4 regions of the Paenibacillus konkukensis genome follow, and region 3 is predicted to be linked to each of the others. Evidence: riboswitches for the same ligand, from Rfam matches in the RefSeq annotation. Region 3 holds a riboswitch; each other region holds the start of a gene.

Region 1 (4,210 bases), 1.0 Mb from region 3:
TGCGCCTGCATAATCGGCTTCATCGCATCCCCCTCCATCTCAGCCAGCATTCCGCTGCGATGAGCAGAACAACGCCGCCGTACATCTCCAGCTTGTACCGCCCCGGCATCGGCTCGGCCTCATAGGGAGCCATCCGGATGTCCTCCGTAAAGCCCCTGGAGATCATCCCGTTCGCCAGCCCCTGGTAACGCTGCATCGTCTTGCCGAACAGCCGCACGACAAGAACGGCCGTATCCTGCAATCTGCCGCGAAAGCCCTGCTGTCCTCCACGCGCCCGCTGCGCAACATAAATATCGTGCGCCGTATCGGCGAGCAAAAATAAAAAGCGGTACGTTATCAACATCAACTCCAGCACCAAATGAGGCACGCGCAGCTTGCGCATGACCTGGAACAGCTCCGTCATCGGCGTCGTCAAGATCAGAAACAGCGTCGCGGACAAACAGGCGAGAATGCGGACGAAGAGCTTCATCGCCAGATGGAGTCCGTTCCAGTTCAAATACAAGGTCATATGGGAAAAAGCGCCTACTATGATGCCATGCGTCATCTGTTGCGCGGAGCCCGCCGGTTCAATTTCCAGCAGCAGCACAGGCAGGCTCCCGATAAAAAACAGACAGGAGGCGCCTAAAAACGCCCCGTAATAGCGCAGCGGAATCTTCGCGTACCCGATCGTCCACACCAGCATCCAGCCGAATAGCGCGAGCTCAACGACCGGATGCGTCAGGTAGGCGAGGAAGACGAGAGCGGCGGCGAAGCCGCTTTTCCACATGGGCGGTACGATCCGCAGCTTGTTATTGTAAGATAGAACATCGATCGTTCGAATCATTGCGTCTTGGATTTAGCGGATTTTCCTTTGAACAAGCCGATCGTGTACCCGATAAATCCGGATCCGAGCGCAGCTTGCAAGGCGAACAGCATGCTCTCCGTCTCCGGCGGCGGCTCCAGCAGCGACGAGAACCACGGCTCGTAAGACGGCTGAAGCGTCTTGATCATATCCTCGGCGGCGTCATCCGCTCCTCCGAATTCTCCTTTTACGAAAAGAAGCGGAAGAACGGCCAATAACACCACAGCGATGAGAATCCATTTCGTACTGTTTTTCACGATTCTTTGACTCCTTTCATTTGGCGCTGCAGCAGAGCCAGCTCATTGGTGCTGTAAGATTGCAGCCAATTCCAGATCAATACGGTCAGCAAGCCCTCGCTGATCGCGAGAGGAATTTGCGTTATGGCGAAGATGCCGCCGAATTTCAGGAACGAAGCTGCAATGCCTCCCTGCTCCGCCGGGAATGCCAGCGCCAGCTGCAGCGAAGTGACGACATACGTAGACAGGTCGGCCAGGGCCGCCGCCGTGAAAATCGCCAGCTTCTGCTTGCCGGAGGCGTTCATCATCCAGCGATACACATAATAACCGACGACCGGACCGGCCAAGGCCATCGAGAAGGCGTTCGCTCCCAGCGTCGTCAAGCCCCGTGCGCGAGCAGCACCGCTTGGAACAGCAGTACGATCGACCCGAGCACGCTCATCGGCAGCGGGCCGAACATGACCGCACCGAGGCCCGTCCCCGTCGGATGCGAGCTGCTTCCCGTAACGGAAGGAATCTTGAGCGCAGACAGCACGAACGTAAACGCTCCGGCTAACCCCAGCATAATCTTCAGCTCCGGCGTCTCCTTCGTAATTTTCCTTAATGCGCGCAGCCCCAGGACAAAGAACGGAATGAACGCGACCCACCAGAAGATCGCCCATCCCATCGGGAGAAATCCTTCCATAATGTGCATGGCATAAGCGGATTCGGGCTCGTTGACGCTGAAGTACAGCACAAACCCGAGGACGAGGAGCAGCGTGCTCATCCATTTTTTTCTTTTCATTGCGAATACAACCTCCTGATCGATTGGTTTCGCGGGCAACAAGAAAAGACCAATCCGTCTCGAATTGGTCGTGGGTACGTATGAATAGACGACATCAGCGCTTAAGCTCCTGCCGTTTCACGATTCGTACACCGCTCCTTTCCGCGAAGGACTCTTGGTGCATAGTTAAATTAGGTAGGTCTCCTGGCTCACGGATCGCTGTCTTCTTTCGCCTTCCCCGGTGGGTTAACCCCGAGTGACGTGATGAAAGAAACTCCCCGTATACAGTGGCGGGACCGCTCGGGATTTGCACCCGATTCCCTGTTACCCTTTGTCTTCACAAAGGCACCTAATTTACGGAATGTACGGACAAAATGAACAAGCGAGACGCCATCCATGTGCAGGAGAGCCGCCGCCCTTCGTTCTATCCGCGATAAAACCTGCTACCAGCCCGGACAGCGAAGCTCCAAGACGTCGATTACGGTTTTATCCTATTCCATATGCAGTTCATGTAGTACAGACTTATGTGTTATTCGCTGCCCGGAGACAAACTCCTGCTTAGGTCCAAACTTTTTATGGCAATACCTGAAGAGGTGTTGACCCGAGCCATCGCGGTAAATAAGCAGAAATTCGTTCCGCCGCTACTCGTCCATCGGATCAGCTAACAGCTCGGCCAACTCGTCCACATCCGCCGTCGGCGACTGACAAGCGAAGTCCACGCAGACATAAGCCGTCGTTCGTCCCCCGATCGCCCGCTTGTCCTGAACGAGCGGAATGAGCTTCGCCGTCTCTTCCCCTTCCTCGCCCGCCGGCACCAGCACCGTCAGCGCATTCGGCCGGAAGCCGCTTCGTGCCGCTTCGATCATCTGCTGCGTTTCCATCGCGTCGCGCCTTCCCGCAATGACAATCTCGCTTGAAGGGCCGTAGGCCATGTCCAGCGCGATCAGGAACATCGCGTGCCCCGAAGGATAATGCTCGATCGCCCCGGCGAACGCTGCGAGCTGCGTATCCGCTATTCGCGACAGCTTGGCATCATAGGTCAGCTTGGCCAGCTTCTGCAAATTCATCGCCGCCACCGAATTGCCGGACGGCAAAGCTCCGTCGTAAATCTCCTTATTTCTTGTAAACAAAGCTTCGCCGTCGCTGCCGTAAAAATACAACCCGCCGCTTTGTTCGTCCCAGAACAGCTCCAGCATCTGCGCGTTCAGCTCAAGCGCCAGCTTCAAATAGCTCAGGTCGAACGTCGCTTCGTACAGCTCAATCAGCCCCCACACAAGGAACGCGTAGTCGTCCGCATACGCCAGATATGCCGCTTCGCCGTCGCGGTAACGCGCCAGCAAGCGCCCGTCCTCTCTCCTCATGTGCGATATAATAAACTGCGCCGCCTTGACCGCCGCCTGCAAATACGTCTCATTGCCGAGCGCCTTATACGCTTTGGCCATCGCCATGATGACCAGACCGTTCCATGAGGTCAATATTTTGTCGTCCTTGCCGGGATGAACGCGCCGCTCCCTCTGAAGGAACAGCTGCTGGCGGCAGCGTTCCGCTCGCTCCTGCCATTGCTCGGCCGTTCCCCCTTGAAGCCGGGCCGCCGTCTCCAAATCGCGTGCAATCAGGTTCGGAATGCTCTGCCCCTCGAAATTGCCTTCCGCCGTAATATCGTAGAGGGCGCAGTACCATTCTCCGTCCTCGGCCCCCAGGATGTCTGTGACTTCATCGGGGGACCATACGTAGAACTTGCCTTCCTCCCCTTCGGAGTCGGCATCCTCCGCCGAATAGAAGCCGCCCTCCGGATGCGTCATATCTCGTAAAATATAGGTAAACACTTGCTCGGCGACTCTCGCATACTTCACCTTGCCAGTCAGCTGGTAGGCTTCGATATACGTCCAGGCCAGCAGGGCGTTATCGTACAGCATTTTCTCAAAATGCGGAACAAGCCACCGCTCATCCACCGAATAACGGGAAAAACCGTATCCGATATGGTCGAACATTCCGCCGCGGGACATCGCATCCAGCGTTTTCTCCGCCATCCGCAGCGCCGCCTCCTTGCCGGTCCGCTGATAATAGCGAAGCAAGAATGACAAATGATGTGAAGTAGGAAACTTCGGCCTGTCGCCAAACCCTCCGTACTCCGGATCAAACCGCTGCTCGTACTGCTCGAACGCCTTATCCAGGACGTCTTCGGAGAGGGTCCCCTTCAGGTTCGACAGCATCGTCCTCTCGACCTCCTGAACGACCTGCTCACTCGTCTCGGCCAGCTTGTCCGGGCTCTCCTTCCATGCATCGGCCAGCTTCGTCAATATCTCCATCAGTCCGTGACGCCCATACCGCTTGCACTTCGGAAAATACGTGCCCGCGAAGAACGGCTTC
Region 2 (4,210 bases), 3.9 Mb from region 3:
CGCATCCTGCTGCAGCACCGCCGTCCAGCGCGCCAGCGGCTTGCGCGGGTAAGTATGCGCCTCTTGGCCCTGCAGCAGCACGCTGCCCGCACCGGGCTTCTCCACGCCGGAGATCAGCTTCAGCAAGGTCGACTTGCCGCTGCCGTTCGGCCCGATAACGCCGAAGCACTCCCCTGTGTGAACCGCGAAGCTGATATCTTCCAGCACAGGCCGCTCATGATAAGCGATGGCCGCATGCTGCACCCGAATCAGCTCTTGCCGAGCTCCCGTCTCCATTCGTTAGCCTCCTTGTGATCGAAGTATGCCGATGTACACTAAGAATTGGACATCCGCTTGCCGCGCTTCAGCAAATACGCGAAAAACGGAGCGCCCATAAACGCCGTCACCACGCCCAGCGGAATTTCCGTTGGACTAAGCAGCGTCCGCGCCAATGTATCCGCCCACAGCACATAGAACGCGCCGCCGATCAAAGATAACGGCAGCAGCAGGCGATAATCCGGACCGACCAGAAGCCTCAGCAGATGAGGCACGATAAGGCCGACGAACGCGACGACTCCCGATACAGATACCGCCGCGGCGGTAATTAGCGTTGCCGCCGCAAGCGCGATGAGCTTGGTCCGCTCCACGTGAACGCCGAGATAAGAAGCTTGCCGCTCGCCGAGCGCAAACAAATTCATTGCCCGGCCGAAGCCGAGCAGCACCAGCGCGCCGGCAGTCAAATACGGCAGCAAAATCAGCGAATACGACCAGTTCCGCATAGCAAGGCTGCCCATCAGCCAAAATACGATTTCATTGATGACCTGCTTGGACATCGCCACCATCAGTGAGACGAACGCCCCCAGAAACGCCTGCATCACGACCCCAGCCAGCACGAGCGTCTCCGTTCGGAGCTTCCCGTCCGTTCTTGCCAATATAATGACCGTGACGAGCGAAAGCGTTCCCGTGACAAAAGCGACGACAGGCACCGTCCAGGCGCCGAATAGCGCAAACTGCAGCCCGAACAAAATGAGAAAGGCCGCGCCGACGGAAGCCCCGGAAGATACTCCCAGCGTATACGGGTCGGCGAGCGGATTGCGCAGCACCCCTTGGAACGCAGCGCCGGCAATGCCCAGCGCGGCCCCGACCAGCATGCCGAGCAGAACGCGCGGAAGCCGCACCTTCCAGATGATTTGCTCGGCCGCCGGCTGCCAATCCGCCTGCACCGAACCGCCGATCACCGGCAGATGATGAGCGAGTATCCCCCAGACGTCCCGCAGCGGCACATGCACCGTCCCGATGGACAAGCTTATCGTTACGGAAAGAAAAAGGAGCAGAATGCCCGCTCCTCCCCACATCGTCAGCTTCCGCTTCATACTACTTCACCAATTCCGGATATATGCCTTTGGCTATCTCCACCAATCCCGCGGTAATGCGGGGACCCGGGCGGCTTGTCGTGTCCTTATCCACTCCGGCCAGCCGATTGTTTTTGATCGCATCCACTGAAGCCCAGCTGCTGCGCTCCTTAATAATTTGATCCAGCGATTTCTTCGAATTTTCGTCGATCAAATTTTTCGGGTACAGAATGACCTGCGGATTATCCGCTATGACCTTCTCCTCATTCAGCTGCGCATAACCGGTTATATCCGCGGAGACGTTGATGCCCCCGGCCAGCGTGATCAGCTCGTCGAGAAACTCGCCCTTGCCGACCGTCCAGCCCGGGGAAAACTCCATAAGCACCCGCTTCTTTTGCTCCGGCTTTAAGTCTTTGACCGCATCCGTTACTTTTTGGCGCTCGGCTTTCATCGAAGCGACCACTTTCTCCGCCTGCTCCTGCTTATCGAAAATTTGCCCGAACATCAAAATATTGTTCATCACATCGTCGATCGTCTTCGGTTCGACCTTGAACATATTGATATTTAGCCCGCGCAGCTGCTCCACGGCCGCCGTCTTGAGCGATACGCCGGAGAGCACAAGGTCGGCGTTGGCGGCGATCAGCGCCTCCTCGTTCGGCTTCACGATACTGCCCATTTTCGGCTTCTGCTTAGCCTCCTCGGGATAGTCGCAGAAGTCCGACACGCCGGCGATCTTGTCGCCCAGCCCAAGGGCAAACAGCGTTTCCGTCTCGCTCGGGGAAACGGAAACAATTTTGGAAGGCGCCTTTTCAAACGTAAACTCTTTGCCGGTCGCATCCTTGACCTTCAGCGGATAAACCGTCGCCTTCTTCTCCCCGCCCGCCGGAGCGGCGGTAGGAGCCGGCGATGCTTGCGTCCCTGACCCCGCCTTGGGAGGGTCGACGAGCTCGCCCTTAGCTGGTTGTTTCGCCTCGTTCGTTCCGCCGCAGCCGGCTGCGCCGAGCAGCAAAGCAAGTCCCAAAGCTGCCGCCAGCCAACGTTTCGATGATATGCGTTGTACGATTTTCTTCATTATCGGTGTTAGCTCCTCAAATTTATTTTCACGCGCTTACCGCGCGCTCGCTTCCTGCTTCCGTACAAGAAAAATCCCTCTGAGCTCCGGGGGCGGCCGGAGAAACCAGAGGGCTCACGATTGATCAAACGGCAATCAGGCTCTCCTGAAAGGCGAGAACCGTATGCGCTCGACACCCCTTTTTCCTCGAAAGGCCGGTCTTCCATCGAACAGGCAGGTTTCCTGACTTATGGGCATGATGGAGCGCCTCGCCTTCCCATTCTTGCATCCAAGAACAGTGGCATGCGGAGGCGCTTGCTCCCATATACAGTGGCGGGACCGTGCCGGACTTGCACCGGCTTCCCTTTTAACCTGCAAAGCTCTCGGCCTTGGCAGGCACCTGTTCGATACATACTATAAAGATGTTTATGCCTTAGATCCTTACTTCTCGGCAATCACTTTGATCACTTGCATCACTTTATCCTGATTCTTCGCATTGGCCGGCACGAAGGCGACCAAGTCTTTGCCATTCAATTTCTGCTCCGTGAACCATTTGGTTTTCTCTAGCGGAATGCCGTACAGATGCTTCTCGGTTTTTCCGCTTTCCTTGCCGTCCACCGGCAGGTCGAGCACGCCCTCCGGGTAGTCCTCGCCTTTGGCCGCATCGTCCAGACTGACGTATCCGCCCTGCTGCCCTATCGCCTTGAACTGCTCCATAGGAACAACAATGATCCCGTTGTCTCCGGCAGCAATTTCCACGATCAGCTTCTCCATCGAAAATATCGGAACCGTCTGCACGTTAACGGTCGGAGCTTGTCCGAGCTTCGCCTGCAGCGCAGTCTGCAGCTTATCTCCCACCTCCGTCGGAATCCCGTTGGCGCCCATCATAAAGATCGGCACATCCGACTTCGGTCCGCCGCCGCAGCCGGCCAGCACCAGCAGCAACAGCATGATTAGCATGAATTTTCCTCTCATGTTCCCTCTCCTTACAGTCATCATACGGTACGCCTCGCGCTTCTGCAGTTACTACCCTCCATCATATCATAAATGCCGACGGTCTATCAAAAAGACGAAGAACAAATCCCCCAAAAGCCATCCATGCCGCCGACGCGGCACCACAGACAATGGAAATGGGGTACCAAGAGTAATTTCCAGGGTAGTGACGTGATGCTCTGAAGCTTATTCCGTCCGCATCCAGCCTAGGCTGGATCGGCGTCTAACCCTTCCTCTGGGATCGTTCTATGGGTAGACTTTACTTTCGGGGGAGACCCCGGATTTCCACAGGATATGGCTGCGCTTCATTTCCTAAACAAAAAAGGAGCCGACTAACGGCCCCTCTTGCTACGGTTCATATATTCGTTAATTTTTTGATCTAACAGCATGCTGATCTCCACAACATTCGGTGAGGTCAAACTCTTCTCGGTCTGGACCAGCTGCTCCAATTTCAGACGCAGGTTATAAATCTCTTCTTCTAAAGAAGCGGTAGAAGAAGACTGTTTCTTTCTTCCAAAAATCCACTTCGGCTGCTGGTTATTCTCGCGAATCCAACCGATATTGATGTACTGTCTTAGCTGATATTCCGGAAAGGCCATTCTTCATCCCCCCTAACGCCTATCTCTAGATTCGGAAGTCTCATAAATGATCAACGATATGAAACTTCTATACTATTAAAGATACCAGTTTTTAGTTGGGATGGAAATGACTTTTTTTGTCGAATTTACAATTTTCGTATAAAATTCCCTATTCTGTCGATTGCTTCAAGCAGCTGATTGACCGAAGTCGCATAGGAGCAGCGTACAAAGCCTTCTCCGCCTAGGCCGAACACCTG
Region 3 (4,210 bases):
TCCACCGTCAGGCGATTTGTCCTCGTATAGTAGAGCGACTTGAGCCCTTTGCGGGCCGCGTAAATATAGTAGCGCGCCAAATCTCTCGTCGTCACGTCGCTATTGACGTGAAGAACGGTGGAAATGCCCTGGTCGACGTGCTGCTGAATTTCCGCGATCAGATCGATCACCTTGAACTGGTTCATATTATAAGCCGATTTGTAGTAAAACACATTGTCTCTGGACAAAAACGGCATCGGGTAATAGGTCGTCGAGTTAGCGTATGTGCGCGTCTCGATCTGCTGAACGATCGGCATGACGCTCGACGTGGCGTTTTGGATATACGATATGCTCTGGGTCGGCGCGATCGCAAGACGATAAGCATGGTACATACCGTGCTTCGCCACCTTTTCCTTCAATTCAAGCCAATCTGCGGGCGACGGCAGCGTCATCCCTTCGAACAGCTGACCGATGCGGTCGGAAACCGGACGATAGTCGGTATTCGTATATCGGTCGAAGTAGGCCCCCGTCGCATAATCGGAACGCTCGAAGCCTTCGAAGGTTATGCCGCGTTCGCGGGCGATCTCCATGCTTTTCTCGATCGAGTAATAATTGACCGCCATAAAGAAAGCGCGAGCGAATTCTTGGGCCGCATCGCTTTCGTACGTAATATGGTTTTTCGACAAATAGCCGTGCAGGTTCATCGCGCCGAGACCGACCGAATGCAGCTCGCGGTTCGCCTTGACCACGCCGGGAGCATTGGCTACCGTCGTCATGTCGCTGACCGCCGTCAGCGCGATCATGCCTTCGTGGACGGACTCGCGGATTTTGCGCTGCTCCATCACGTTGACGATATTGAGCGAGGCCAGATTACAGCAGATGTCCCGGCGAATGATGTCCTGCTGTCCGTAATCGCCGATCTCCGATGTCTCCTGCAGCTGGAAAATTTCCGTGCACAGGTTGGACATTTTGATGCTGCCGAGCGCCTTCAGCGCATGCTGCCGGTTCGCGTTCGTTTTGTTCATCATGTACGGGTATCCCGATTCGAGCTGAATGGCGGCAATCTTCACCAGCATGTCGCGCGCCGACATAATTACCTTTTTGTTTACGCGCTCGTCGGCAAGCAGCTTATCGTACATGTCGTCCATATCCATATCGTCGAGATGCCGGCCGTAGGCGCGGAACACCGAATAAGGAGCGAACACGTGAAGCGGCTCGTTGCGCTCCGCCAGCTCGTAAAACTTGCCGGGCACGATCAAGCCTATGGACAGCGTCTTGAGACGGCTTTTCTCGTCGGCATTGATTTTTTTGCTGTCGAGAAGCTCCATGACGTCCCAGCCGAAAATATTGTAATAGGCCGCTCCCGACCCTTTGCGTTGACCCATCTGATCCGCGTAAGAGAAGGCGTCCTCCATCAGCTTCAGCACCGGCATGATGCCCTTGGCCGCCCCTTCCACGCCTTTGATCGGCTCACCGCGCCCGCGCAGCTTGGATAAGTTGACGGCAACGCCGCCTCCGACCTTGGACAGCTGCATGCATGTGGCAAGCGTATAATTGATCGCGTTCAGCGAATCGTCCACTTCCAGCAGGAAGCACGAAACCATCTCGCCACGGCGGCTCTTGCCCGCGTTCAAGAACGTCGGCGTGGCCGGCTGAAGCCGCTGTTCCATCATCGACGCCGCCAGCGTCAATGCCGTCGCCGCATCGCCCTGCGCAAGATGCAGGGCGACGATCGACACGCGGTCCGGATAATGCTCCAGATAACGGGAGTGATCGTTGCTCTTCAACGCATAATCCGTATAAAATTTCGAGGCCGCCATATACGAGGAAAACCGGAAATTGTAGCCGTGCGTCAGCTTGTAAACTTCCTCGACCTCCTGCTCGGTGTACTGCTCGTACACATTCTCGTAGTAGTTAAGGGCGATCATTTGCTTTACTTTATCGGTATGGGAGAGGAACGTTTGGCTTTTGGCAAATACCTCTTCCATAAATGCGTCCACCGCTTCCCGGTCCATATCCAGCCGGAAGAAGCCGTCGTCTTCCCGTCTCATCAACTGATTGTTTAATTCAATATGACGCAACCGCGCTCATCTCCTTCATGAATTGCTCTACATCGCGGGACGTGCCCGATAATTCGAATTTGGTCAGCACCGGTACGCCGTACATGCGGGCGATCCGGTCCGCGCTGACGGCAAAGTTGTTCCCCCAATTGCGGTTGCCGCTTGCCGATACGCCGGCCAGGCGGCGATAGTTGCGCTTCAGGAAATGAAGCACCTTCTCAGGAGGCTGGCCGAAACCGGTCGTGTAGGTGACGAGCACAAACGGTTCGTCAATCGTCATATTCTCCTCGATTTTGACCGAGGGCACATTCAGCTTGCCGACGAACCGTTCCACATTGCCGGTTTTGGAGTCGTAAGCAATCAGCATATCGGTGTTCTCCTCTCCTGTTTCCGAACCTATCAAAATTTCTGATAGATTGGCGCCATATCAAAAAAAATCAGCAGGACAAAATCCTGCAAACGTGAAACGCTTCTCTGAAGCCGTTTCTTGAGCAGGAACAAATCCCCCAAAAGCCATCCATGCCGCTACGCGGCACCACAGACAATGGAAATGGGGTACCAAGAGTAATTTCCAGGGTAGTGACGTGATGCTCTGAAGCTTATTCCGTCCGCATCCAGCTTCAGCTGGATCGGCGTCTAACCATTCCGCTGGGATCGTTCTATGGTTAGACATTACTTTCGGGGGAGCCCCCGGATTTCCACAGGAAATTGCCGCGCATAATTTCCTAAACAACAAAAAAAGCGCTTCTTTCGGCGGAAGCCGGATGCGCATTCTGGACGAAAAGCTCTACGGTTAACAATCAACCGTAAGCGTATGTACGTACGAATCCGACACTTCCCTATTCTCCGTAGGTAGTGGCAAACTGATAGGCAGGTCTCCTGACTCGGGAATCCCGGCTTCCTCGCCGCCTTCCCGGAATGCTGATCATCCCAGTGGCTTTTGGCGCGAAGCTCCTCCCTTACAGTGGCGGGACCGTGCCGGAATTGCACCGGACTTCCCTTTTAAGCTTAACGCTTCAAACAAGCGAAAAGCACCGATCAGCACAATATATAGAATGCAGAATTAAATGTACCTCAATATATTGTGATTGTCAATGATACATTTGTCCCACTCTGCACAAAACCGGACGCAATCTTTCGCCGCCCCGCTCCCGGCAAGGCGAAGAAGCCTTATGGCAAAAGGAGAGCCGGGGTTCATGCTGCTTGCTCCTGAACGCGGTCGTTCGTCCTTGCAAGGCTTCGCTATAAACTGCTTATAGAAATGCGGTAAAAACGCCGATCGCGCCATGCGGAAAATGCCGGTTGAAATCCGGGGACAAGGGCGAACGCCGACGCTTCCGCAGCCGGTTTCCGCTTGCTTCGTCTTTTTCGGCAGCGGGCTTCCGGCATCTAGCGGTTTAACTCCCAAGCGATGCGCAAGCCTTCGAGCACAAGATCCGGATGCGTGTGCTGGATCGTCCGCGACTCGGGCGAGATCAGCTCCGACAAGCCCCCCGAGGCGACCACCGTAAAAGGCAGTCCCGTCTCTTCCTTCATTCTGGTCACGATCCCGTCGACCTGCCCGGCGATTCCGTTCACAATGCCGTACATCATGCTGGACGACGTATCATGGCTAAGCCCCCTCTCGGGGCTAGTAATATTCACCGAAGGCAGCTGGGCCGTATTTTGGTACAGCGCCTCGGCCGATATAAATCCGCCGGGCAAAATCGCTCCGCCGAGAAATTGCTTTTTGTCGTCCACGACATTGATCGTCGTCGCCGTTCCGAGACCGATCACAATGACGGGCGCGCCATAAAACTGAAGGGCCGCTATCGCGCTGGCGATCCGGTCCGATCCGACCTGCGCGGGATGATCGGTTTTGATGGTGAGACCGGTTTTGATCCCGGGTCCGAATACAAGCGGCTCCAATCCCAGATGACGACGGGAAACTTCGCGCAGCGCCGCCAATAGGAACGGTACGACCGTGCTGATCACGACGCCTCCCAAAGCGGAATAATCGAACCGGCTCCGGACAAACAACTGGCGCAGCACGATCCACAGCTCTTCCGCAGTCATATCGCGCTGCGTAGTGATTCTCCAAAATTGGTTCAGGCTCGTCCCGCCGTAAACCGCCAGCTTCATATTCGTGTTGCCGACGTCGATGACTAGTATGTTTTCCTGCATCGCTCATT
Region 4 (4,210 bases), 3.9 Mb from region 3:
CGCAAGCTTTTTCGCTTCCGGCAAATTATACTCCGGCCTGATCTCCTTATAGAACGGCGACGTGACATTCAAAATGTTGACGGTAGATGTCGGGTATCCCAAGTACAGCTCCTTGACCAGCTGCTCGCGATCGATCGCAAGACTGAGCGCCTGACGCATCTTCGGATTGTCAAATGGCGGCTTTTTCCCGTTCGGGTGAATGTAGTGGGAAATCGTCGATTTCGTAGCGGACACCTCGAAGCGGTCGTCCTTGAGCAATTCTTTGGCCAGAGCCGGCGGAAGGGCTCCCAAATCCATAACGCCCATAATTTCCCCGGACTTGAGCGCCGCAAGCCTCGTGTCCGGATCTGGAATGACGCGAACGCGGATGCGCTTCGTCTTGGCCTTGTCGCCATAATACCCGTCATAAGCTTCGAGCAGGTCGAATTGATCCTTTTGATGCTCGATCAGCTTGAACGGGCCCGTTCCTTGAGGCAATCCGTTGAAGTCGCCTTTTTCATCGAAATTTTTGGGGCTATAGATCGGACTGGCAAAATTGACCATCGAATACAGCAGTGTCGGCTGCGGATTATCGAAGACAAGCTTGAAAGTCATCTCGTCCACTTTGACCACATCCTGAAGACCCGGATAGGCGCTTTTCACATCCAGCGTGTAAAAAGGAGAGCTCTTAGGGCTTACCTGCTTATACCGGTTGAAGTTAGCGATCACGGCATCCGCGTTCACCTTCTCTCCATCATGGAATTGGACGCCGTCGCGCAGCTTGAACGTCCATTCCTTGCCGTCCGCCGACATCGTCCATGATGTCGCCAGCTTCGGCGCAGGCTGCCCGTCTTCACCCGATGCCACCAGCGGCTCCCACACATAAAGAATCAGGCTCGTGTAGTACGCATCCTGAGGCCCCGGAGCCAAATCGCGGGGAGCGGCCAGCACGACTTCGCCTTGATTCGCCGCAGCGGATGCGGCTTCCGGGGTCTGCTGCGCTTGCGGCGCTCCTGCGCTGCAGCCCAGCAGACCGATCATGATGCACAGCCATAAGATTGATAATAAGTACGTTTTTTTCAACATGTTCGTTTGCCATCCTTCTTCTTGAATTCATCTTTACATTACTGCTTTGCCTTCCTGCGGGCGGCTTCCGTCTTCAGCAGGCCGGGCGTTCCGTGTCCGGTCGGAGTAAAAACTCCGTCTGCATAGCCGTAAACGGCACGGCTGGTTAGCGGATTGCCCCGATCAGATGCTCTCTGACGATCGCTTTGCCTATATCCGGGGTAATCTCTTTATACCAGACGCCTTGCGGGTAAACCGTCACGACGCAAGCGTCCTCGCAGCGGCCGTTGCACTGCGTCCGGGTCGTATGAATCCGGTCGTCCGCTCCATGCGCTGTAATCTCCTCGCGAATCGCCAACGTCACCGCGTCAGCATCTTTGCGGGAGCAGCTGCCCCCGTTGCAAATCAGTACATGATGACTCGTTTGCGATAAATCCCAGGTTGCCATAACCGCATTCCTCCTTCTTCCCGATTCGCAATCTGCAACGCATACCAAAAAAAGGCATCTTCACCCGATAGAAAATAAGGTAAAGATGCCCGTAACAGTCCCTGTGGACGCATGACGGCCGTCTTAACACTTCCCCATCTCCCGTAGGTCAAAGCAGTGCTGTCAGAACAGGCAGGTCTCCTGGCTCCGGAATCATACGTCGGCAGCGGCCTTCCCGATCCGGTTCGATTACCTGGATCAGTGACATGTTCGCTTGGACTACTCCGTTACAGTGGCGGGACCGCGTCGGTGTTGCACCGAACTTCCCTATTAAGCTCCGGTATTTACCGGAACACCCATTCCCACGATGTGTAATTGTCGTTAAACAACACTGATGATACACGAATATACGGTTTTATACAACACGAAACTGATAGTAACTAATAGTAATTATTACTATTAATATATAAGCAGCGGCGTCTTTTGTCAACAACGGGAGAGGACAACAGAGAGCAAAAAAAGTTTTCCGCTTGCTTAACCGTCATTTTTTCACCGCGTTTTTACGCATGCTGGTACGGGAACAAATCGCCCAAAAGCCATCCATGCCGCTACGCGGCACCACAGACAATGGAAATGGGGTACCAAGAGTAATTTCCAGGGTAGTGACGTGATGCTCTGAAGCTTATTCCGTCCGCATCCAGCCTAAGCTGGATCGGCGTCTAACCCTTCCTCTGGGATCGTTCTAGGGTAGACTTTACTTTCGGGGAGAACCCGGATATCCACAGGATATGGCTGCGCTTCATTTCCTAAACAGCAAAAAAGCCCGGATTTAGCCGGGCGCGGAGTATAAAACCGTGCCTGATTTGCCCATGCTAGTTAGATAAGGAGGTGAGAATCCATGGCGAGAGACGTAATGTGCGAAGTCAACTCCTGTAAGTATTGGGCTGCAGGCAATCAGTGCAACGCTTCTTCTATTTATGTAGTCAGCAATCACAACGATAAAGCCAGAAACTCGGCGGAAACCGACTGCAAAACGTTTGAATCGAAGATCTAATTTTTTTTCGGAAAGGCAGCCTATCGGGATATGGGCTGTCTTTTTGCTTGCTCAAATACAGTATAGCCAATAATGATAATTATTATCAGCCGATAATTATGCGCTCGTTCCCCTCTTCCCGCAGCATTTTTTCCTGCTTGAAGTCCGCGCCGGTGCCTGTACCGGACGATTTATGTTTCTGTATAAATTAGGCAAGGGCACAAGCCGCCGGCCGGCGATCGTCGTATACTATCTCAGATCATGAGAGGAGCTGATAGGTAATGGCATATCGTTCGCATAGACATTGTTGCCCGCCAGCGGATCCGATTATTACTGATCCGCGCAGAATAGTAAGAAACTTTTATCACCCGCAACTCGTTCAAGTCATTCATCCGGTTGAGGTTGTTAACCGCCACCATTGCGTGCCAGTCTACCAACATTCGATTTCGTACTGCGAAAAAGACGAATTTTGTGGCAGCGCTCATCCGTATTTCCGCAAAGATAACCTCTAATCCGCAGGTAACGGAGAATGCCCTCCGCTAAACGCCGGCTATCGGCGCCGAACGTTCTTGGGTATTCTTCCCTGAAAGCTATACTGGGGAGGTCTCTTGTCTGTACCCGCCCAGCTTAAAAACCGCCCGGAATATGAATCCGGGCGGTCGCTCTACATTTCACCGGGTGTTACGCCTCTCCGGGCGAACCGGCCTCGCTCCGCACTCCGCCACGGTACAAAGGCAGCATGACCAGAACACCGATGACGAACAAAACGGCAGCCGTTTCGTACATAGCTACGATATGAAACATGCTTTTCAGCCAACCTGACATGCTCATCGTCAACACCATTCCGCCCATAAAGAGCGGACTGAGAATCCCGTTGACCCGGCCTACATACGATTCTTCCGTATTGCTCAGAATCATCGTATTAATGCCGATCTGAATCGCCGGGAGCACCAAGCCGGAAACAAATTGCGCGCCGAGCGTCAGCCACAAGGACGTCGACAAGCCGGTTACCACCATGCCGGCCGCGCTTACGATCATCCCGATGACCAGCATCGTCTGCGGCTTGAAGCTTTTGGACATGGTCATCGCAAGAACGCCGCCGATGATCATCGCCACCCCGTTGGCGGTCATCAGCCATTGAATATTTTCCTTGGGCAAGCCAAGCCGCTCGGTCACCAGAAACACGCCTAACGGCTGGATCAAGCCGAGCGCCAGACCGGCCGTCAAGAAACAGCCGCCGAGCGTGCTCAGCACCTGCTTGGAGAGAACGTACCTGAAGCCGGCGGCCATCTCTTCTTTCAGCCTGGTAACCGGCTTATTCTCGGACGGCGCCGGGTCGGCGGGAAGAAACAACAGAACGGCGGCGGACAGCAAAAACGCGACCCCCATAATGAAAATAGCCGTCTGAATCCCGTAATGCTGGTAAACAAATGTCCCGAGAATAGGTCCCAGCACCATAAACAGGGCGAACATCGTCTGATAAATGGACATCCCCATCTGAATGAGCTCGCCGGGCACATGCGTTTTAAACAGGCGCATCCCGGACGGCTGCGAAAACTGCGATAAAATGGCGGAAACGAGCGTCGCGAAAAAGACCGCCTTCCATGTCGCAAACACAAGCGTGAGTAAAACAGCGAATACGGAAACCGCGCTCAACACATCGCACCATACCATCGTCCGCTTCGGCTTCCAGCGGTCGGCAAACG

The links. A riboswitch is a leader RNA that binds a small molecule or an ion and turns the genes downstream of it on or off. The one in region 3 is predicted to bind cobalamin.
Region 1: another riboswitch for cobalamin. It lies ahead of SK3146_RS04335 (energy-coupling factor ABC transporter permease); the one in region 3 lies ahead of nrdI (class Ib ribonucleoside-diphosphate reductase assembly flavoprotein NrdI).
Region 2: another riboswitch for cobalamin. It lies ahead of SK3146_RS26395 (ABC transporter substrate-binding protein); the one in region 3 lies ahead of nrdI (class Ib ribonucleoside-diphosphate reductase assembly flavoprotein NrdI).
Region 4: another riboswitch for cobalamin. It lies ahead of SK3146_RS25665 ((2Fe-2S) ferredoxin domain-containing protein); the one in region 3 lies ahead of nrdI (class Ib ribonucleoside-diphosphate reductase assembly flavoprotein NrdI).

What each region holds. Positions count from the first base shown of each region.
Region 1 covers NZ_CP027059.1:991,329-995,538, forward strand. Annotated here, with positions in the region: gene SK3146_RS04320 (energy-coupling factor ABC transporter ATP-binding protein) at 1-23, opposite strand, end outside; gene cbiQ (cobalt ECF transporter T component CbiQ) at 20-823, opposite strand; gene SK3146_RS04330 (energy-coupling factor ABC transporter substrate-binding protein) at 820-1,098, opposite strand; partial or broken gene SK3146_RS04335 (energy-coupling factor ABC transporter permease) at 1,095-1,861, opposite strand; cobalamin riboswitch at 2,018-2,208, opposite strand; partial or broken gene SK3146_RS04340 (thioredoxin domain-containing protein) at 2,482-4,210, opposite strand, start outside.
Region 2 covers NZ_CP027059.1:6,065,244-6,069,453, reverse strand. Annotated here, with positions in the region: gene SK3146_RS26405 (ABC transporter ATP-binding protein) at 1-276, opposite strand, end outside; gene SK3146_RS26400 (FecCD family ABC transporter permease) at 315-1,352, opposite strand; gene SK3146_RS26395 (ABC transporter substrate-binding protein) at 1,354-2,403, opposite strand; cobalamin riboswitch at 2,599-2,801, opposite strand; gene SK3146_RS26390 (hypothetical protein) at 2,824-3,342, opposite strand; gene SK3146_RS26385 (aspartyl-phosphate phosphatase Spo0E family protein) at 3,708-3,974, opposite strand; gene SK3146_RS26380 (aminotransferase class I/II-fold pyridoxal phosphate-dependent enzyme) at 4,100-4,210, opposite strand, start outside.
Region 3 covers NZ_CP027059.1:1,992,884-1,997,093, forward strand. Annotated here, with positions in the region: gene nrdE (class 1b ribonucleoside-diphosphate reductase subunit alpha) at 1-2,060, opposite strand, end outside; gene nrdI (class Ib ribonucleoside-diphosphate reductase assembly flavoprotein NrdI) at 2,047-2,406, opposite strand; cobalamin riboswitch at 2,892-3,093, opposite strand; gene SK3146_RS08645 (type III pantothenate kinase) at 3,429-4,202, opposite strand.
Region 4 covers NZ_CP027059.1:5,886,599-5,890,808, reverse strand. Annotated here, with positions in the region: gene SK3146_RS25670 (ABC transporter substrate-binding protein) at 1-1,065, opposite strand, end outside; gene SK3146_RS25665 ((2Fe-2S) ferredoxin domain-containing protein) at 1,211-1,492, opposite strand; cobalamin riboswitch at 1,646-1,846, opposite strand; gene SK3146_RS25660 (DUF1540 domain-containing protein) at 2,370-2,525, shown strand; gene SK3146_RS25655 (MFS transporter) at 3,186-4,210, opposite strand, start outside.